Regions from separate parts of the Sanguibacter sp. Z6_81 genome, predicted to be linked through region 1. Evidence: predicted binding sites of a transcription regulator. Region 1 holds the regulator's gene; the other holds the start of a gene.
What was found. Region 1 encodes HspR, which represses chaperone genes until heat shock. Its sites were predicted from a motif close to AAGTTGAGTCNNNNNGACTCAACTT; they were not measured.
Positions count from the first base shown of each region.

Region 2: clpB (ATP-dependent chaperone ClpB) is a predicted target of HspR. The motif match lies at 6,392-6,416, and genes of this name have one in related genera.

Region 1 is NZ_JBXUFV010000004.1:24,782-34,528, reverse strand. It holds gene AC2AXK_RS11100 (winged helix-turn-helix domain-containing protein) at 1-625, shown strand, start outside; gene AC2AXK_RS11095 (sigma-70 family RNA polymerase sigma factor) at 639-4,244, opposite strand; gene AC2AXK_RS11090 (hypothetical protein) at 4,446-5,276, shown strand; gene AC2AXK_RS11085 (DUF1540 domain-containing protein) at 5,361-5,666, opposite strand; gene AC2AXK_RS11080 (phosphotransferase) at 5,876-6,616, shown strand; gene AC2AXK_RS11075 (heat shock protein transcriptional repressor HspR) at 6,645-7,115, opposite strand; gene AC2AXK_RS11070 (DnaJ C-terminal domain-containing protein) at 7,128-8,144, opposite strand; gene grpE (nucleotide exchange factor GrpE) at 8,247-8,819, opposite strand; gene dnaK (molecular chaperone DnaK) at 8,816-9,747, opposite strand, start outside.
Region 2 is NZ_JBXUFV010000001.1:302,969-312,715, reverse strand. It holds gene AC2AXK_RS01485 (Na+/H+ antiporter subunit A) at 1-737, shown strand, start outside; gene AC2AXK_RS01480 (Na(+)/H(+) antiporter subunit C) at 746-1,207, shown strand; gene AC2AXK_RS01475 (Na+/H+ antiporter subunit D) at 1,204-2,748, shown strand; gene AC2AXK_RS01470 (Na+/H+ antiporter subunit E) at 2,745-3,344, shown strand; gene AC2AXK_RS01465 (MrpF/PhaF family protein) at 3,341-3,751, shown strand; gene mnhG (monovalent cation/H(+) antiporter subunit G) at 3,748-4,113, shown strand; gene AC2AXK_RS01455 (alpha/beta hydrolase) at 4,187-5,185, opposite strand; gene AC2AXK_RS01450 (LppM family (lipo)protein) at 5,213-6,190, opposite strand; gene clpB (ATP-dependent chaperone ClpB) at 6,450-9,119, shown strand; gene AC2AXK_RS01440 (maleylpyruvate isomerase family mycothiol-dependent enzyme) at 9,163-9,747, opposite strand, start outside.

The DNA.
Region 1 (9,747 bases):
CCCCACCCCTGCCCTTCCCGTCCCCACGTCCCAGCCCGGATTCCTCCTGTGGGTCGGCGTCGACCCACAGCGGCGGCACCACGCGCAAGAGCTCGTCGAGCTCGCTGAGACACTCGGCGAGCTCGCCCGTGAGCTCCTCCCGACCGCCGAGACGTTCATCGCGCTGTCCCTCGCCCAGGCCCGACGGCGCGGTGCGCCGCACCTCGACCTCGCCTCGCTCCAGGACCGGCTCGCACACCTCGACGTCGTCGAGCACGTCCCCGCACCCCGGGCCCTCCCGCAGTTCGACGACGTCCCACCCCGGGTGCAGATCGACCTCGCTGCCCGGCGCGTGAGCGTCGGAGGCACCGAGCGCCACCTCACCGCCAAGGAGTTCGGGCTCCTCGCCTACCTCATCGGCGCCACCGGCCGGACGGTGTCCCGGGACGAGCTCACCCGGTCCGTCTGGGGAGCGCGCGACGGGGACGGGACGTCCCGCACGATCGACGTCCACGTGCGGCGCCTGCGGGACAAGCTCGGCCTCGCGGAGCAGATCGTCACCATCCGCGGCGCCGGGTACCTCTTCCACCACTCAGACGACGTGGCCGTGACCGGGAGCCCGACCGCTGCCCGCGTCAGCGCCTGACGTCACGCAGACGTCAGACGTCAGCGAGGGCGAGCGCGCCCACCCGAGCGAACAGGGTCCCACTCTCCGGGTACCAGCCCGTGAGCAGGTACCCGAGTCCCCCGGCCCGGATGAGTCCGTCCGGTGTGGTGACGTGCACGGGCAGCTCGACCACGGCCCCCGCAGCGATGCTGTGGACACCGCAGGCGATCGTCCTCCCCACCGCCGTGCAGTGCGCGCCGTCCGCCAGGTCGCCCAGAACGTACTGCCCCGGCGGGATGCTGAACACCGCGAGCACGTCCCGCGCTGCTGTGGACCCGGTGTTGCGGAGCGTCAGCGGGACGCCGTCCCGGTCCGCAGCGGGCGGCAGCGGCTCGACGACGACGAGACCCCGCCCCGCCACGGCATCCTGCGGCTGGTCGAGCACCCCCGCGGCGCGGGCGTCCGACGACGCATGGACGACAGCCGCGAGCGGTGCACCCGACGTGCCCGCGAACGGCCCGACGGTGAGCAGGAGCGGCGCGGCGGCGTCAGCCTCCGGGTCGGCCAGACCGTCGGTCCGGAACGTCGAGACGCTCCGACCCGGCACGGCTGACGCAGCACCCGCCACCGTGCGCCCGTTGATCGCGACCGACCCCGCCGCACCGGTCGCGGCGCTCACCGAGACGTGCCGGGCGCCCGAGGCAGGAAGCGCATGGCGTGACGCCGCGGCCCCCGCCGTGGGACCCGAGAGCAGCGTCACCGCCGCGTCCGGCTGGTCCGCGACGTCATAGACGACGGTCAACGACCATGCGAGATCGGCCGGCACGCGTTGCCCCGACCCCGCGACGACCGCCCAACGCCCCTGGGTGGGGTGGGCAGCGACGAGGTGCGTGACGTCCACCGAAGCCCAGAACGACCGGTCCGGGGTTCCCACGGGGTCGAGCAGCGCGGGGGTCCCGGCGAGCGACCAGGAGCCCGCACCGCCTGCGTCGGTCGTGAGGTCCAGAGCGGTGAGCTCGTCGAGCGTGAGATCGGAGGTGCTGCCCGCGAGCGGCCCGGCCCAGGTGAGCTCCGCGAACCGCACGCTCGAGCCTGCCGGCACCGACAGCAACCGGTCCTCCCCGACGAGGCCCGAGACCTGCGCGCTGCGGAGCGATCCCTCGAGCATCGTGGACGCCGACAGTCCCCGGGCCACGACCGGCAACGTCGTCGCCGGCGACGCCACGGGCGACTCCCCCGCGACCGATGCGAGGGGCTGCACCACCGCCCCGGTCAGCGTCCCGGCGGCCACCTGCACGGGGAGCACGAGCTCTCTCGTCGCGCCCGGGTCGATCCGCGCGTGCGTGCAGCTGGCGGTGTCGACGGGCGTGACGGCGCACGCCCACCCGGGGTCGCTCCCCGGCGCCGTCTCCACGCGGCTCCCACCGGGCCACCCGATCCCCGCGGGCAGCGGGAGCTCCACGACGACGTCGTCCGCCCCGACGTCGCCCGTGTTCGACGCCACCACCGCGACGTGCCCGTCGACCCCGGCGACAAGCTCGGCGACCGGGATCACCTCGACCGACACCGCCGCGGGCGCCGGGTCGACCGTCCGCGTGAACGTCATGCGGTCGCCGTGCGGCGCGCTGCCCAGGTACATCTGTGCGGCGATCTCGACCGTCGCGCTGTGCCGCGGATAGAGATCGACGACGACGACCGCCGACTCACCGGCCTCGATCTCGTCCACGGCGCACCGCACCACGGTCGAGGACGGCACCTCGCCCGGAGACAGCGCCCCGTCCGCAGACGCTGCGGCGCACGTGGCGCCGAGGCTCGTGACGAGCGGGACGGGGACCGCGGTCCCACCTCCGCCGAGCACCGCAGGCAGGAGCTCCAGGACGTCCGGGACCTCGAGCTCGAGCGCGACGTCGGAGGCGAGGGCGTCGCCGTCGTTCGTGAGCGCGATCTCGAGCGACGTGGCCTGCCGCGCCACGAGTCCTCCCGGGGCCGAGAGGTCGACCGCGAGCGCCGCGACGGCCGACGGCGGTGGGGAGGGATCGGACGGGGTGGTCGGCGTGGTGGGGGTGGTCGGGTTCGCGGGGGTGGTGGTGCCAGGCGGGTTCGCGGCGCCGGGCGGGTTCGCGGCGCCGGGCGGGGCCGCGGGGCTTCCCGGAGTCGCCTGGTCGGACGGACGCGACGGCGTCTGCGGTGCAGCGCCGACGGGTGTGGTCCGGGAGTCTGCGGGGAGGGTGGGTGGCACCTGACCGGACCCCGCGTCCTCGGCCGCGCCCGAGCCTCCTCCCGGAGCGGGCAGGGAGACGCCACCATCGGGCTCCCCGCCGGGCCCGTCGGGACCCGAACCGTGAGGATCGGCACCGTCGGCACCAGCACTGTCGGAACCAGCACTGTCGGGACCAGCACTGTCGGGACCAGCACTGTCACGACCGAGACCGTCGGCACCCGGACCGGCCGTGTCGGGCGAGACGTCACGCTGGCCCGCGCTCGGACCCGACGCCGTCGGCGGCTCACGGTCGTCGCCGAGCACCCCGAGCAGGACCGCGGCGGCAACGAGCGAGCCGACGATCGCGATCCCCACGACGGCGACGAGCAGCGTCGGCAGACCGCTGATCGCCGCGAGCACGCCACCGGAGCTCGCGGCCCCCGAGCCGACGCCCGCTGCGCCACCCGCCGCCCCGGCGGTGCTGGCCGTCCCGCTCCCGGCACCGCTCGCGCTGCTCCCACCGTCGGCGCCGCTTCCTCCGTTCGCACCGCTGCCGCCTGTGGTCCCGTCGCCAACCGCGCCCGCGCCGCTCGCCGCACCCCCGCCCACGGCCACACCACCCGCCACGAGCGCCGTCGTCCCCCACAGGGGCAGACCGGTGCCCGCGACGCCCACCGCAGCGACGCCGAGCACGAGCGGAGCCACGACGGCCCGCATGCCGTGGGACACGTCGGCGAGCTCGAGCAAGAGTTCACGGCACTCGCCGCACTCCTCGAGGTGCGCGTCGACGGTCGCGGTCTCCCGTGCCCCCAGGCCACCGCGCGCATAGGCACCGAGCAGGGCGTTGGCCGTCCGGCACGACTCGTCCGGAGCTCCGCCGAGGTGCTGCTGGAGATAGGCCTGCCGAAGCCCTTCCCTGGCCCGGTACGCCAACGCTGCGGCACCGTTGGCCGTGAGCCCGAGGAGCGGGGCGACCGCTGCCGGCGCCTGGTTCTCGACCTCGGTGTACCAGAGGATCGACTGCCACCGCTCGGGCAGCGAATGGAAGGCGAGGGCGACCGTGGACCGCTCGAACCCGCGCAGCACCGGCTCCTCGGTGGAGGCCATCGGCCCGACGGCCGACTCGAACGCCGCGTCGTCATCGGTGGGGCGCGTCCGCCGCGAGGCGTTGACGAGGTCGAACGCCGTCCGGCGCACCACGGTGAACAGGTACGCGCGGAACGCCACGTCGGGCCCGCCTCCGCGGGACATCACCGCGAGAACCTTCGCGAAGGCACCGGCCACGACGTCGTCGGCATCGGCCGGATCCGTGACGTGCTGCCGGGCGACCGACAGTGCCGCACCCGCGTGCCTCTCGTAGAGCAGGCCGAACGCACCGGTCTCGCCGCCACGGACGCTCGCGATGAGCTCGGCGTCCGAGGACGCCTCTCCCCACGCAGGTGTATCTGCTGCCGTCACGCCGCTCCCTCACTACCCGCGATCCACGTCGGTGCAGACCCCGCCCCGCACGTCCGGCTCACGACGCTGTGACCCCGGACACGCCAAGAATAGGTGATCTGCCCCGCGACTCTCTGGCGAGAACCCCGCGCGCCGCTGCGCAGATCACAAAAAACTGCTCAAGTGCCGTCATGACCGTCACCCTCGCGGCTCCCTATCTGTGTGGAGATCCTCGCCGAGGGCGTCGCGACGCCGGCTGCTGCCCTGCGCGAGCAGTGGCGCCGCTCGAGCGCGCGCACCGCGTGGTCGCACCCCGACGACTGGGAGCACACGGCCGTCGACGACGTCGTCCACGAGCTCGTCATGCTCGACGCCGCGCACTCACCTGGGGCGGGCACTGCGGAGACCCGCTCGGCGGCGCTCCTGCGTGCCTACGCGGCACTGGGCCTCGCCCGAGCACGCACCGGGTGCGGCATCGGCGAGGCCATCGACGACGTCGCGTGCCTCTACGCGCTGCGCGGCGGGCCACCGCCCGCCGACGTGCTCCGGGCGGTGTGCGCTGGGTGGGCCCAGGGGCAGGCCGCGCCGCCTGCCCAGATGTTCTGCGTCGATGCGGAGTCAGGGCTCGCGACGGTCGCGTACCTCGGGCAGCGCCTCCGGGAGACCTACGGCGCGGCCGACATGCAGGTGCCCGTGCACCACTCGCACCTGCTCGTGTGCGTCGACCTCGAGCTCGGGGCGCTCCCGCCGCTGGTCCGCATCGCGCGGTCCGCCGTCGTCGGCCAGAGCATCATGGCGGCGTTCGGTGAGGGGCACCCCGCAGCCGCGCTCGGCCACGGCCGGTTCGTCGTGCTCGCCGAGGTGGACACCGACCTTCCGGGCCGGCTCGCGGAGCTCGGGGTGCGGATCTCGCGCGCGACCGCGGCGCGCAACATCGGGTACGCCACCCGGTGTCCCCCGCGCGTCACGACGTACGAGATGCCCGCGACGTGGGGCGGGGCGGTCGCGCTGCTCGCACGCCTCCAGGGCGTGGAACCCGGCACGGGCGCCTGACGTCCGCGCCGGGCATCGACGCATCCGGCACAACCCGACGACCAGCTCAGCAGCCCGGCGCGCCGTGCGAGCCGGGCCGCCACGTCACTGAGGGGCGTAGGTGAGGCAGTCCGCCATGTCCCCGGGAGCGGAGCCTGCACCGACGCGGATGGAATCTGCATGGCACTCGAGCGACTCGTTGTGGACGCACTCGCCACGCTGGCACGCACCGACCTGAGCGATGACCTTGTCGAGACCGCCCTTGGTCGACAGCGGGATGAACGTGGCGCACTCAGCGGCCACGCCGCGGCCACCGACCGTCACCGCTCCGGCGTGGCAGCCGTCGTGGTTGTAACCGCAGGTCTCGACCGAACAGGTGCTCACGTGGGGCAGATCAAGCAGTGCGCTCATGATTCCTCCAGCTGGCTCCGGTGCACGCGGACGTGCTGATATTCCACGGTAGACCCGGAGGACAATTCACGTATAGGCAGCCAGGACTTCCTTACACGGGCGCACAACCGCATTCTTTTCGGCACTCTCCTGGTGCATGAACGGCCCGCGCACCGGCGGCCGTGCCGCCCCGCAGTGCGACGCGCACAGCGCGGGGCTACCGTCGGAACATGGACGACGACCATTCCCCGGCGGACCGCGCGTCCCCGATGGACGACCCGTCCCTCATCGAGGACGAGGCGCACCTCCTCGTGGCAGGCCGGCACGCGAACGTCTATCTCCTCGACGACACGCACGCGGTCCGTCACCTCCACGACCCGTCAGCGACCCACCACAACGTCGCGGTCCTCGAGTACCTCACCGAGGTCGGCTTCCCTGCCCCGCGCATCGTGCGCGCGGTCGGACCCGACCTCGTCATGGTCCGCCTGCACGGGCCGACACTCCTGCAGGCGCTCGACGCCCGGGAGCTCTCGATGGACGAGGGTGTGCAGGTCCTCGTCGACCTGCACACACGCCTGCACGCCCTGCCCCTCCCGGCAGACCTCCTCCCGGGAGACGGGTCGGGTCCGGACGACGTGCTCGTCCACCTCGACCTGCACCCCGCGAACGTCTTCATGACCGACGACGGGCCCTACCTCATCGACTGGGACTCGGCGCGCCGGGGGCCCGCGGAGCTGGACCTCGCGACGACGGCCATCGTCTTCGGTGAGGTGGCCGTGGACGACAATCCCTTCGCCGTCCCGGCGCACCACATGCTGCGCGCCTTCCTGCGCGCCGTCGGGCCAGGGCTGGGCACCCAGCTCGACGCGGCCGCCGCCCTGCGCGCAGCCCGACCCACGGTCGACCCGGAGGAGAGGGCCCTCGTCCCCCGGGCGTGCGACCTCGTGCGGGACGAGCTCGACCGGCTCTGACCTGCGCGCGCTGCTCGCGTGGCGCCGCTCAGCGGGGCGGGCGCCAGAGGACGAGAGCCGAACCTCCGTCGCCGTCGCTCGTCGGCGGCGGGTCCTGGCGTCGCCAGCCGCGCCGGTGGAACCGCTGGCCCCGGCGCACGGCGACGACGTCGCCCGAGGCACCGGCAGCGAAGATGCGGGAGCCCGGGTCCGCCGCGGCAGCGAGGAGGTCGACCTTGTGCTCGAGGCGCCGCACCTCGGCCTCGAGGTCGAGGATCCGCTTGATCCCGGCGAGGTTGATCCCCTCGTCCTGGCTGAGCCGCTGGACCTCGATGAGCTGCGCGACGTCACGGCGCGAGTACCGCCGCCCCCGGCCCGGTGTGCGTTGCGGCGACACGATGCCGAGCCGGTCGTACTGGCGCAGCGTCTGCGGGTGCATCCCCGCGAGCTCGGCAGCACGGGAGATGACGTAGACGGGTTCGTCCTCGCGCGGTGTCCCGTCGTCGAACACGACCTTCATGCGCACCCCCGATCAGTCCTTCGCGCGCGCGAAGAGCTCCTGCCGGACGTCGCCGTCGGCGGTCGCCGCAGCGAACGCCTCCACGGCCTCGCGCGCGGTCTTGTCGAGCTTCTGCGGGACGGCCACCTGGACGGTGACCAGGAGGTCCCCGGTGCCCTTGGCGGACTTCACACCGTGGCCCTTGACGCGCAGCACCCTGCCGGCGGGGGTGCCCTCGGGGATCTTCAGCCGCACGGTCGCCCCGTCGAGGGTGGGGACCTGGATCTGGGCTCCGAGCGCCGCCTCGGGGAACGTCACCGGGACGGTCACGCGCAGGTTCTGCCCGTCGAGGGTGAACACGGGGTGCGGGGTGACGGTGACCGTGATGACCAGGTCGCCGGCCGGTCCTCCACCGGTGCCGGGGCGTCCCTTCCCCCGGAGCCGGATCTTCTGGCCGTCGCGCACACCCGGGGGGATGCGCGTGGTGAGGGGGCGGCCGTCGACGCCGAGCGTCACCGTGGTCCCCTGGACCGCGTCGCGGAAGCTCAGCGTCGTCCTCGCCGCGACGTCCTGCCCTGCCTGTGCCCGAGCGTTGGGCCGGAAACCGGTCTGTCCGCCCCCGCCGCCGCCGCCGAACATCGAGGAGAGGATGTCCTCGAAGCCGTCGGGCATGCTGCTGGAGGCACCACCGGCAGGCCGGAAGCCTCCGCGGCTGCCGGAGCTCGCGCCACCGAACATCCCGCCGAAGAGGTCCTCGAAGCCGCCCGCGCCGCCTCCGCGCCCGCCTGGGCCGGCCGCGAACCGGGGGCCGCCACCGGCCATCGCCCGGATCGCGTCGTACTGCTGGCGCTGCTCGGGGTCGGAGAGCACCGAGTAGGCCTCACCGATCTCCTTGAACTTCCCCTCAGCGCTGGTGTCACCGGAGTTCTGGTCCGGGTGGTACTTACGAGCGAGCTTGCGGTATGCCTTCTTGATCTCGGCGTCGTCCGCGGTCTTCGGGACGCCGAGAGCAGCATAGAAGTCCTTTTCGATCCAGTCCTGACCGGTCAAGGCGCCTCCCTTCCGTCATGGTGCACAGGGTGGGGCGACGACGCGCAACCTGCGCCGGAGCCCCTGCGGGGCCGGACCTCGTGGTCCGGCCCCGCAGGTGGATCAGGCCTCGGGGCCGACCACAGCGACGCGCGCCGCACGGACCACCCGGTCACCGATCCGGTACCCGACCTCGATGACGCTCTGCACCGTGGTCGTCGTGGCGTCCGACGACGTCGAGTGCATGAGCGCCTCGTGCTTCATCGGGTCGAACTCCTCGCCTGCCTCGCCGTACATCTCGACGCCGAATCGCACGAGCGCCGCCGTGAGCTTGTCCGAGATCGCCTCGAACGGGCCGGTGAGCTCGCCCGCCTGCTTGGCTCGAGCGATGTCGTCGAGGACGGGCAGCAGCCCGACCAGGACGTCCTCGACGCCGCGCGTCCGCGCAAGCTCCTGCTCACGCTTGGCGCGCTTCGAGAAGTTCGCGTACTCCGCGTTGAGCCGCTGGAGGTCCGCGAGCCGGTCGGCCGACTCGGCCTGCGCCTTCTCGAGGTCGGTCGGCTCGGCTGCGGCCTCCGCGGGGGCGTTCGTGTCGAACGCCTCCTCGGACGGCTCGAAGTCGAGGCCCTCGAGCGGGTCGACGTTCTCGCCGGCACCCTCAGGGTTCTCGGGGGTGCCGTGCTCAGGGGCCGTCACTTCTTGTCATCCTCGTCGTCGACGATCTCGGCGTCGACGACGTCCTCGTCCGAGGCGCCGGGGGCGTCGCCGGCGGGCGCGTCGGCCGCGGGCGCTTCCGCCTGCTGGGCGTAGAGCACCTCGCCGATCTTCTGCGCCACGGTCGTCAGCGCCTCCTGCTTGGCCTTGACGGCACCGATGTCCGTGCCCTCGAGTGCGCTCTTGAGCTCGTCGATCGCGCTCTGGACCTCGGTCTTGACGTCCTCGGGCAGCTTCTCGTCGTTGTCCTTGAGCAGCTTCTCCGTGGAGTACGCGAAGCCCTCGGCCTGGTTGCGGGTCTCGGCCTCCTCGCGGCGCGCCTTGTCCTCCGCGGCGTGCTCCTCGGCCTCGCGGACCATGCGGTCGATGTCCTCCTTCGGCAGCGCGGAGCCACCGGTGATGGTCATCTTCTGCTCCTTGCCGGTGCCGCGGTCCTTGGCGCCGACGTGGACGATGCCGTTCGCGTCGATGTCGAACGTGACCTCGATCTGCGGGACCCCACGGGGCGCCGGAGCGATCCCCGTGAGCTCGAACGTACCGAGCGGCTTGTTGTCCCGCGCGAACTCCCGCTCACCCTGGAAGACCTGGATGAGGACGGAGGGCTGGTTGTCGTCCGCCGTGGAGAAGATCTCGCTGCGCTTGGTCGGGATGGCCGTGTTGCGCTCGATGAGCTTGGTCATCACGCCACCCTTGGTCTCGATGCCGAGGGACAGCGGCGTGACGTCGATGAGCAGGACGTCCTTGCGCTCGCCCTTGATGACACCGGCCTGGAGTGCCGCACCGATGGCGACGACCTCGTCGGGGTTGACGCTCTTGTTGGGCTCCTTGCCGCCCGTGAGCTCCTTGACGAGCTCGGTGACGGCCGGCATGCGGGTCGATCCACCGACGAGCACGACGTGGTCGATGTCGC
Region 2 (9,747 bases), on a different contig from region 1:
GTGTCGCGTCGCTCGTGTTCATCCGGCGTCGCGGCGGGGAGATCCTGCGCGCCCAGCCGGTGAGCGACGAGAGCTCGTCGTGGTACCACAAGGGATGGGCCGAGCCCGCGGACGGCAGCAACGTCGACGCCCGGGACCCCCGGTCGTTCGCGAGCCTGGAGGCGAAGCCCGTCGCGCCCCTTCCGAACTCCGCCCGGCACCGGGTGTGGCTCCCGGGCGGACGGACGCTCGCTCCCGTCCGCCGCTCGGTGATCTTCGAGGTCGTCACCCGGCTGCTGTTCCACTCGATGATCGTCTTCGCGCTGTTCCTCCTGTTCTCCGGCCACAACGCACCCGGGGGTGGTTTCGCCGCAGGGATCGTCGTCGGGATCGCGCTGATCATCCGCTACCTCGCAGGTGGCAGGTACGAGCTCGGCGAGGCCCTGCCGGTGCAGCCCGGTCTGCTGCTCGGCACGGGGCTCTTCCTGTCTGCCGGCGTCGGCCTCTTCGCCCTCATCCTCGGCGCGGAGGTGCTGCAGAGCGTCATCCTCGAGGTCGACGTCCCGCTGCTGGGCCACGTCAAGCTCGTCACCTCGTTGTTCTTCGACCTCGGGGTGCTGCTCGTCGTCATCGGCCTCATCCTCGACATCCTGCGCACCCTCGGCGTCGAGATTGACAGGCACGCCGACGGCTCGGACTCCGACACGGAGGACCTGGGCTCCGAACCGGAGAGCGCTGACGCGGAGGTGGAGCAGTGAACATCGACATGAGCCCCAACATCGTGCTCGTGCTCGCGATCGGCGCGCTCTTCATCTCCGGGGTGTACCTGCTCCTCGAGCGCAGCCTCACCCGTGTGCTGCTCGGCTTCATCCTGCTCGGCAACGGCGCGAACCTCCTGTTCCTCGTGGCGAGCGGGCGGGCGGGCCATGCCCCGCTCGTGGGGGTCACCGAGACCGCGGACATGAGCGACCCCCTGCCGCAGGCGATGGTGCTCACCGCGATCGTCATCACCCTCGCGCTCACGGCGTTCGTGCTGGCCATGGCGTACCGGTCGTGGCAGCTCAACGGCAACGACGAGGTCCAGGACGACGTCGAGGACCGCCGCATCGTGCGGCTCGCCGCGAAGAACGCACCGTCCTTCACGGACCTCGACGCCGGTGAGAGCACGGAGACCATCGACGAGGAAGCCGCCGCGGCGCGCGACGAGACGGGACGGCCGACCGTATGAACGACATGTCCTGGCTCGTCCCCCTGCCGGTCGTCATGCCGCTGTTCGCGGCCGGGCTCGCCCTCGCGATGTACCGGCACCCGCGGGCGCAGCGGGTCATCAGCGTCGTCGCGCTCACCCTCATGCTCGCCGCCGGCGCGGCGCTGCTCGTGCTCGCCGACTCCGGACCGGTCGTCGTCGACGTCGGCGGATGGTCGGCGCCGGTCGGCATCAACCTCGTCGCCGACCGCCTCTCCTCGCTCATGCTCGTCGTCTCGAGCACCGTGATGCTCTGCGTCCTGCTGTACTCGCTCGGTCAGGGTGTGAGCGACGGCGACGAGGCGGCACCGGTCTCCATCTACCACCCGACATACCTCGTCCTCGCGGCAGGCGTGTCCAACGCCTTCCTGGCAGGGGACCTGTTCAACCTCTACGTCGGCTTCGAGATCCTCCTCGCGGCGAGCTACGTGCTGCTCACTCTCGGGGGGACGGGCGAGCGCATCCGCGCGGGGTCGATCTACGTCGTCGTGGCCCTGCTGTCGTCGATCATCTTCCTCGTCGCGATCGCCCTCATCTATGCCGCGACCGGCACGGTGAACATGGCGCAGCTGGCCCAACGGCTCCCCGAGATCGACTCGGGGGTGCGGCTGACGCTCCAGCTCATGCTGCTGCTCGCGTTCGGCATCAAGGCCGCGATCTTCCCGCTGTCGGCCTGGCTGCCGGACTCCTACCCGACCGCCCCGGCTCCGGTCACCGCGGTCTTCGCGGGCCTGCTCACCAAGGTCGGCGTGTACGCGATCATGCGGACCCAGACGCTGCTGTTCCCGGACGGGCGCCTCGACACGGTGCTGCTGTGGCTCTCGCTCGCGACGATGATCGTCGGGATCCTCGGCGCGGTCGCGCAGAACGACATCAAACGACTGCTGTCGTTCACCCTCGTGAGCCACATCGGGTACATGATCTTCGGCATCGCTCTCGCGAGCCAGGCCGGGCTGGGTGCCTCGATCTTCTACGTGGCCCACCACATCACCGTCCAGACGACGCTCTTCCTCGTCGTCGGCCTCGTGGAGCGTCGTGGCGGCACGACGTCGCTCGACCGGCTCGGTGGGCTCGCGAAGATCGCTCCCGGCCTCGCGGTGCTGTTCTTCATCCCGGCGATGAACCTCGCAGGGATTCCGCCCATGTCCGGGTTCCTCGGCAAGGTGGGACTGCTCGAGGCCGGCGTCGCCCACGGCACCCCCCTGGCGTACACGCTCGTCATCGGGAGCGTCGTGACGTCGCTGCTCACGCTGTACGCGATCGTCAAGGCGTGGAACAAGGCGTTCTGGCAGACGCCGCCGGAGGAGATCCCCGACGCCACGTTGCCGCGCACGATGGTGGGCCCCACGGCGGTCCTCGTGGCGCTCGGCCTGGCGCTCACCGTCGTCGCCGGACCCCTGTACTCCTACGCGGACCGTGCCGGGAAGACGCTGCTCGACCCGGCGAACTACATCGACGAGGTGCTCGGCTCCGACGGCCGGGGCCAGGGGGAGTCGACCGAGACCGCTGAGGAGGACGCATGACGATCCATCGTCGTCGCCGACGGCTCGCCGCCCAGTGGCCCGCCATCGTCGGGCTCGCGCTCGTCTGGGTGCTGCTGTGGGGCGACCTGTCGTGGGCGAACGTCGTGTCGGGTCTCGCGATCGGGCTCTGCGTGACCCTCCTGATGCCGTTGCCCCCGATCGGGTACCACGGCACGGTGCGCCCGCTGAGCCTGCTCGTCCTCGTCGCGAAGTTCGGTCTCGACCTCGTCGTCGCGTCGGTCCAGGTGAGCCTGCAGGCGTTCCGGTTCGGTCACGTGCCGCGGGGCGCCGTGGTCGGGGTGCGGCTGCGCAGCTCCTCCGACCTCTACCTCACCCTTGTCGCGGAGCTCAGCTCCCTCGTGCCCGGGTCCCTCGTCATCGAGGCGCACCGGCTCACCGGGATGCTCTACCTGCACGTGCTCGACATCGAGGCGTACGGCGGGATCGAGAAGGTCCGCTCGGACGTCCTGTCGCTCGAGCGTCGCGTGCTGCGCGCCCTGGCGTCCGACGAGGAGCTGAGCCGTGCCGGGGTCAGCCCGAGGCCCACGCGCGGGCGGCCCGCGCCCGCCCCGTCCAGCCCGGAGGTGCGCCCATGACCGCCGTCGCCATCATCTGCGGGGTGCTGCTCGCCGGTGCCGCGATCCTCGCACTCGTCCGGGCCGAGCGTGGGCCGAGCATGCTCGACCGCACGGTCGCGCTCGACGTGTTCGTCACCGCTGTCGTCGGCGCGATCGTCGTCGAGTCGGCCCTGACCCGGCGCACGGACACCCTGCCGGTCCTCGTGGTCCTCGCGATGGTCGGCTTCGTCGGGTCCGTGGCCATCGCGCGGTTCGCCGCGATCGAGCCGGAGGGTGAGGGGCGCATCCGGACGCCCGAGGAGCTCGCGCTCGAGGAGGCGGAGAAGGACGCCGCTGAGGCCGGCCTCCGGGGCGCCGCGACGGATGACGACGCCCTGCACGCGCCGGTTGCTGCGACGGACGACGACGAGGTGGGTGACCGATGAGCTGGTCGGTGGTGGCGGACGTCGCGGCGGCGGTGTGCCTGCTCTCCGGGGCGTTCCTCGCGTTCGCTGCGGGGGTGGGCGTACTGAGGTTCCCGAACCTCCTGGCCCGCATGCACGCGGGGACCAAGCCGCAGGTGCTCGGCCTCATCCTCCTGCTCACGGGGGAGGCGCTGCGGGTCCGCAACCTCCAGGTCGTGGGGATGCTCGTGCTCATCGCGGTCTTCCAGCTGCTCACGGCGCCGGTCGCGGCGCACATGGTCGGCCGGGCGGGGTACCGCACGGGCAAGGTGCCGAGCGACGAGCTCGTCGTCGACGAGCTCACCCAGGACCAGGAGCAGGGGCCGCGGAACGAGGTCGGCTGAGGCACAGACGCGCCTGACGCAACCGGGACGCTGACGCGAGCTCCGCGTCGCGCGGGCAGGTGGGCAGCCCGGTCTAGCGTCCGCGCGGGCCGAGCGTCTCGTCGAGCCAGCTCACGACGGCCGCGTGATAGGCGTCCCGTGCGGGTCGCGCGGAGAGAGCGAGGTCGTGCGCTCCGCCCTCGATGCGCACGAGCGTGACGTCCGGGCCGAGACCCGGTGCGCGGGCGGCGATCTGCTCGACGTCGAGCACGCTGTCGGTGGCGAGGATCGCGTCGTGCCACCGCGTGGCGTCTCCGGTCGCCCCAGAGGTGAGGACGAGCACGGGACACCGGATGTCGAGGCCTGCAGCGATGCGTCCGTGTCCCCGGCGGATTGCGCGGACCCACGCGGCGCGGGCGGGGAACCCTTCGTGCGGTTTCCAGGCGAGGTCGTACGTCCACTCGCCGCCGCTGTCCGCGTGCAGGGCGCGTCCGTAGTGCGGCGCGAGGTTCCCGACGACGAGTCGCGGGGTGACCGACGCGGCGGCGGCGATGAGGCGCGTCGCGACGACGCGATGGAACCACGGCTTGTTGAGGTCGAACCACGGGCTGTTGAGCACGAGCGCGTCGACGACGCGCGGCTGTCCGGGGCGGGTCCGCGCGTTCGCCCAGAGGCTCGTGACGAGACCACCCGTGGAGTGCCCGACGACGACGAGCTCGGTGTGGCCCTCGGCCCGGACGATGCTCGCGGCGAGGTCGAGCTCCTCGGCGTACGCGGCGAGCTCGCGGACGTCGTTGGGTGTCTGGTGGCTGCGCAGCGAGCGCCCGTACTTGCGCAGGTCGAGCGCGTAGAAGTCGAACCCGTGGTGCTCGAGCTGCGCGGCGGTGTGCGCCTGGAAGAAGTAGTCGGCGAACCCGTGGACGTACAGGACGGCGCGTCGCCCCCGAGGGGTGCCGGCGCGCCGCACGAGCGTCGCGACGACGGGGCCTTCGTCATCGGGCGTGAGCTCGAGGGTGCGAGCCACCCACTCGTCACCGAGCACGTCCGGGGACCACGCCGCGTACGGCGTGGTCCCCGGACCGGTGTCACTCATCGTGCTGTGTCGTGCCCTGGCGGACGCTTACTGCGATCCCCACGGCTGCTGGGGCGGCTGCCCCTGCTGCGGGGGCTGCGGCTGGCCGAACTGGCCGGGCTGGCCGGGCTGACCGAACTGCTGGGGCTGGCCGGGCTGGCCGTACTGCGGCTGGCCGGGCTGACCGAACTGCTGGGGCTGGCCGGGCTGGCCGTACTGCGGCTGGCCGGGCTGACCGTACTGCTGCTGACCCCACTGGCCCTGGCCGCCGGTGGGGCCGTTGCCGCCGTTCTTGTTCTTGTTGCGCAGGAGGAACCACGTGACGAGCCCGGCGAGCGCGAGCACGACGATGCCGATGACGAGCCACAGGACCCAGCCGTTGCCGTCGTCGGAGTCCTCGTCCGCCTCGGAGCTCGTGTCGTCGGCCGGTGCGTCGCCGCCGTCGACCGGGCCGCGGGCCGACATCTCGAGCACCTCACCGTAGACGGCCGTCCAGGTGACCGTGCTGCCGTCGATCTCGCCGGTGGCCTCGGTGACCTCACCGGGGAACGTCACCATGAACTGGATGTCGATCGAGTCGAGCATGTCCTGCATCTCGGCGGCGACGTCGTCGTCCGCGCCCTCGAGGTCACCCATGTCGGTGCCCATCTCCTCGGCGAGGTCGAGCGTGCCGGAGACGACGTACTCGTCGCCCTCCCGGGTGATGGACAGCGAGTCGTCCGCGCCCTCGAACTCGTCGAGGGGCAGCTCCTCGAACGAGAGCTCCTTGCCGGTGTAGCCGTCCTCGACGTAGTCCGTGGAGGTCATCTCCTCGGGCATGTCGCTCTCGAAGTCGGAGCCGTACATCTCCCAGAACTCGTCGGTGGTCATGCCGGCGTCCTCGATCACCTGGTCCTCGACGGCCATGATGATCGATCCGCTGACGGTGTCGTCGTCGTTGATGGTCATGGCCGTGTGCATGCGCATGCACCCGCTGAGGCTCAGGGCGATGGCGGCGGTGGCCGCCACAGCGGTCATCTTCTTCATGGTCATCCTTCGGTCTCCGCGAGCAGCCGGCGGGCCGGATCGGTGGTGCTGCTCGGCGCTGGGTCAACTCTTCCACAGCATGGCCCTGCGCAGCCGCCGGAGAGCGGGTGAGGGTAGTTCTCCCCAGTCTGCCCGGTTCCCGCGGACGAGCCGGGGCGGGGAGGGGGAGGGCTGGTCGGGTGTGTCATCCCTGGCAGGGCGAAGTTGAGTGAATTAGACTCAAGTTCAGCCACACCGTGCACGACCAGCTGGAGGATCCATGGATGCTCACCTGACCACCTTGTCCCAGCAGGCGCTGGGGGAGGCGATCCAGTCGGCCACCGCCGCGGGCAACCCGCAGGTGGAGCCCGTCCACCTGCTCGCCGCCCTGCTCGCCCAGACCACGGGCACCACTCCCGGTCTCCTGCGCGAGATCGGTGCGGACCCGCAGGCGATCGGCGCCGACGTCCGCCGTGCCCTCGTCGCCCTCCCGACGGTCACCGGCAACGCTGTCGCGGAGCCGACGGTCTCGCCCGCCCTCACCGCAGTGCTCAAGCACGCGCGCACCGAGGCGTCCGACCTCACCGACGAGTACCTCTCCACCGAGCACCTGCTCCTCGGGCTCGCGGCGGCGCCGTCCCCCACCGCGGACCTGCTGCGTCGTGCGGGGGTCACCCGGGACGCCCTCGCTGCTGCGATCCCCGCGGTGCGCGGTAACAAGCGCGTCACCTCACCCAACCCCGAGGGCACGTACAAGGCGCTCGAGCAGTACGGTCTCGACCTCACGCAAGCGGCGAGCGAAGGTCGGCTCGACCCCGTCGTCGGGCGGGACGCCGAGATCCGGCGCGTCGTCCAGGTGCTCTCGCGGCGCACCAAGAACAACCCCGTCCTCATCGGCGAGCCCGGCGTCGGCAAGACGGCAGTCGTCGAAGGGCTGGCCCAGCGCATCGTCGCGGGCGACGTCCCGGACTCCCTCAAGGGCAAGCGCCTCATCTCGCTCGACCTCGCCGCGATGCTCGCGGGCGCCAAGTACCGGGGCGACTTCGAGGAGCGCCTCAAGGCGGTGCTCGAGGAGATCAAGGGGTCCGACGGTGAGGTCGTCACCTTCATCGACGAGCTGCACACGGTGGTCGGCGCCGGTGGCGGTGGCGGGGACTCGTCCATCGACGCCGGGAACATGCTCAAGCCCATGCTCGCCCGGGGCGAGCTGCGCCTCGTGGGCGCCACGACGCTCGACGAGTACCGCGAGAGCATCGAGAAGGACCCGGCCCTCGAGCGGCGGTTCCAGCAGGTGTTCGTCGGTGAGCCGTCGGTCGAGGACACCATCGCCATCCTGCGTGGTCTGAACTCACGTTACGAGGCGCACCACCGGGTGACGATCTCCGACGCCGCGCTCGTCGCGGCGGCCACGCTCTCCGACCGGTACATCAGCGGCCGGCAGCTGCCCGACAAGGCGATCGACCTCGTCGACGAGGCCGCGTCCCGGCTGCGCATGGAGATGGACTCGTCCCCGACGGAGATCGACACCCTCCAGCGAGCCGTGACACGCCTCGAGATGGAGGAGCTCGCGCTGTCCAAGGCTGAGGACGACGCCTCGAAGCAGCGGCTCACGGAGCTCCGCGCCACCCTGGCCGACCGACGCGAGGAGCTCGCGGCCCTCACCGCCCGCTGGCAGGCGGAGAAGGGCGGGTTCAACCGCGTCGGCGAGCTGCGCAAGCGCAAGGACGAGCTCGAGTCCCAGCGGGACCGCGCCGAGCGCGAGGGCGACCTCGAGACGGCGTCGCGCATCCGGTACGGCGAGCTCCCGGCACTCGAGAAGGAGCTGGCCGGAGCCGAGGAGGCCGAGCGGGAGGCCGAGTCGGACGAGGACGCGCTGCCCCGCCTCGTCGGTGACAAGGTGGGCGCGGACGAGATCGCCGAGGTCGTCTCGGCCTGGACGGGCATCCCCGCGGGCCGCCTGCTCCAGGGCGAGAGCAAGAAGCTCCTGTCGATGGAGGAGATCATCGGCCAGCGCCTCATCGGCCAGAAGGCCGCCGTCGCGGCCGTGTCCGACGCGGTGCGTCGTGCCCGCGCCGGGGTGTCGGACCCCAACCGGCCCACGGGCTCGTTCCTCTTCCTCGGTCCCACCGGCGTCGGCAAGACCGAGCTGGCGAAGTCGCTCGCCGACTTCCTGTTCGACGACGAGCGCGCGATGGTCCGCATCGACATGTCGGAGTACAGCGAGAAGCACAGCGTCGCCCGGCTCGTCGGTGCGCCTCCCGGGTACGTCGGCTACGAGGAGGGCGGTCAGCTCACCGAGGCCGTCCGGCGGCGTCCGTACTCCGTCGTGCTCCTCGACGAGGTGGAGAAGGCGCACCCCGAGGTGTTCGACATCCTCCTGCAGGTGCTCGACGACGGGCGGCTCACCGACGGCCAGGGGCGCACGGTCGACTTCCGCAACGTCATCCTCGTGCTCACCTCCAACCTCGGGTCCCAGTACCTCGTCGACCCGCTGCTCGACGACGCCGCGCGCCGGGAGGCCGTCATGGCGGCGGTCCGCGACGCGTTCAAGCCGGAGTTCCTCAACCGCCTCGACGAGATCGTGATGTTCGACGCCCTCGGGCTCGACGACCTCGCACGGATCGTCGACCTCCAGGTGGCGGAGCTCGCGAAGCGCCTCGAGTCGCGCCGCATCGTCCTGGACGTCACCCAGGCGGCGCGCGAGTGGCTCGCCATCGAAGGGTTCGACCCGACGTACGGGGCGCGGCCCCTGCGTCGCCTCGTGCAGCGGCAGATCGGCGACCAGCTCGCCCGGCTCATGCTCTCGGGCGAGGTGGGCGACGGGGCGACCGTCGTCGTCGACCACCCGGTCGACGTCGGCGCGGAGCAGGTGCTCGTCGACGGCGCGGACGACGCGGTGGCCGGTCCCAGCTCGGCCCAGTCCGGCGGCCTGGTCCTCACGGTGCGCTGACCGGACCTCCGTGCGGACGAGCTCAGGACTGGACGCCTGACGTTCAGGTGATGCGGCGGCGGATCTCGGGCACTCCGGGGCCGGTGAGCTCGTCGAGGTAGGCGGGCCGACCGGCCATGGTCATGAGGAGGGCGAGCGTCGGACCGGAGACGAGGGGCCCGGAGCCGGCGTGGAACGGCCCGTCGTCGGCACGCAGCTCGAGGCTGGCCGTGTGCGTGCGGCTCGGCACGGCGAAGTCGCGCCGCGCGTAGAACTCTGCGACGGGCGTCAGTGCCTCGATGCTCGGGGTCGGGGAGAGTCCCAGCGGGCGGCGGATGTCCTGGGCGTGCACGAGGACCTCGCCGAGGTAGGCCGGGGTGTGGCTCGTCGCCGCGGTCGTGCTCGGGACGACAGCGCGGAACCGGGCGAGCGTCTCGGCCGGTGTGCTCCCGCGGTGCTCGCGCATCCGGCGGTCGTTGTGCACCTCGACGCGGAAGCGCGCACCGACGATGCTGCGAACCCACCTCCACGTCCCGGTGCTCGCGGCGGCGACGAGGTGGGCGACGACGTCCTCGACGTCCCACGCTCCGCACAGGGTGCTGTGCCGCCACTGATCGTCACCCAGGCTCGCGAGGTCGTCGGCCAGCGC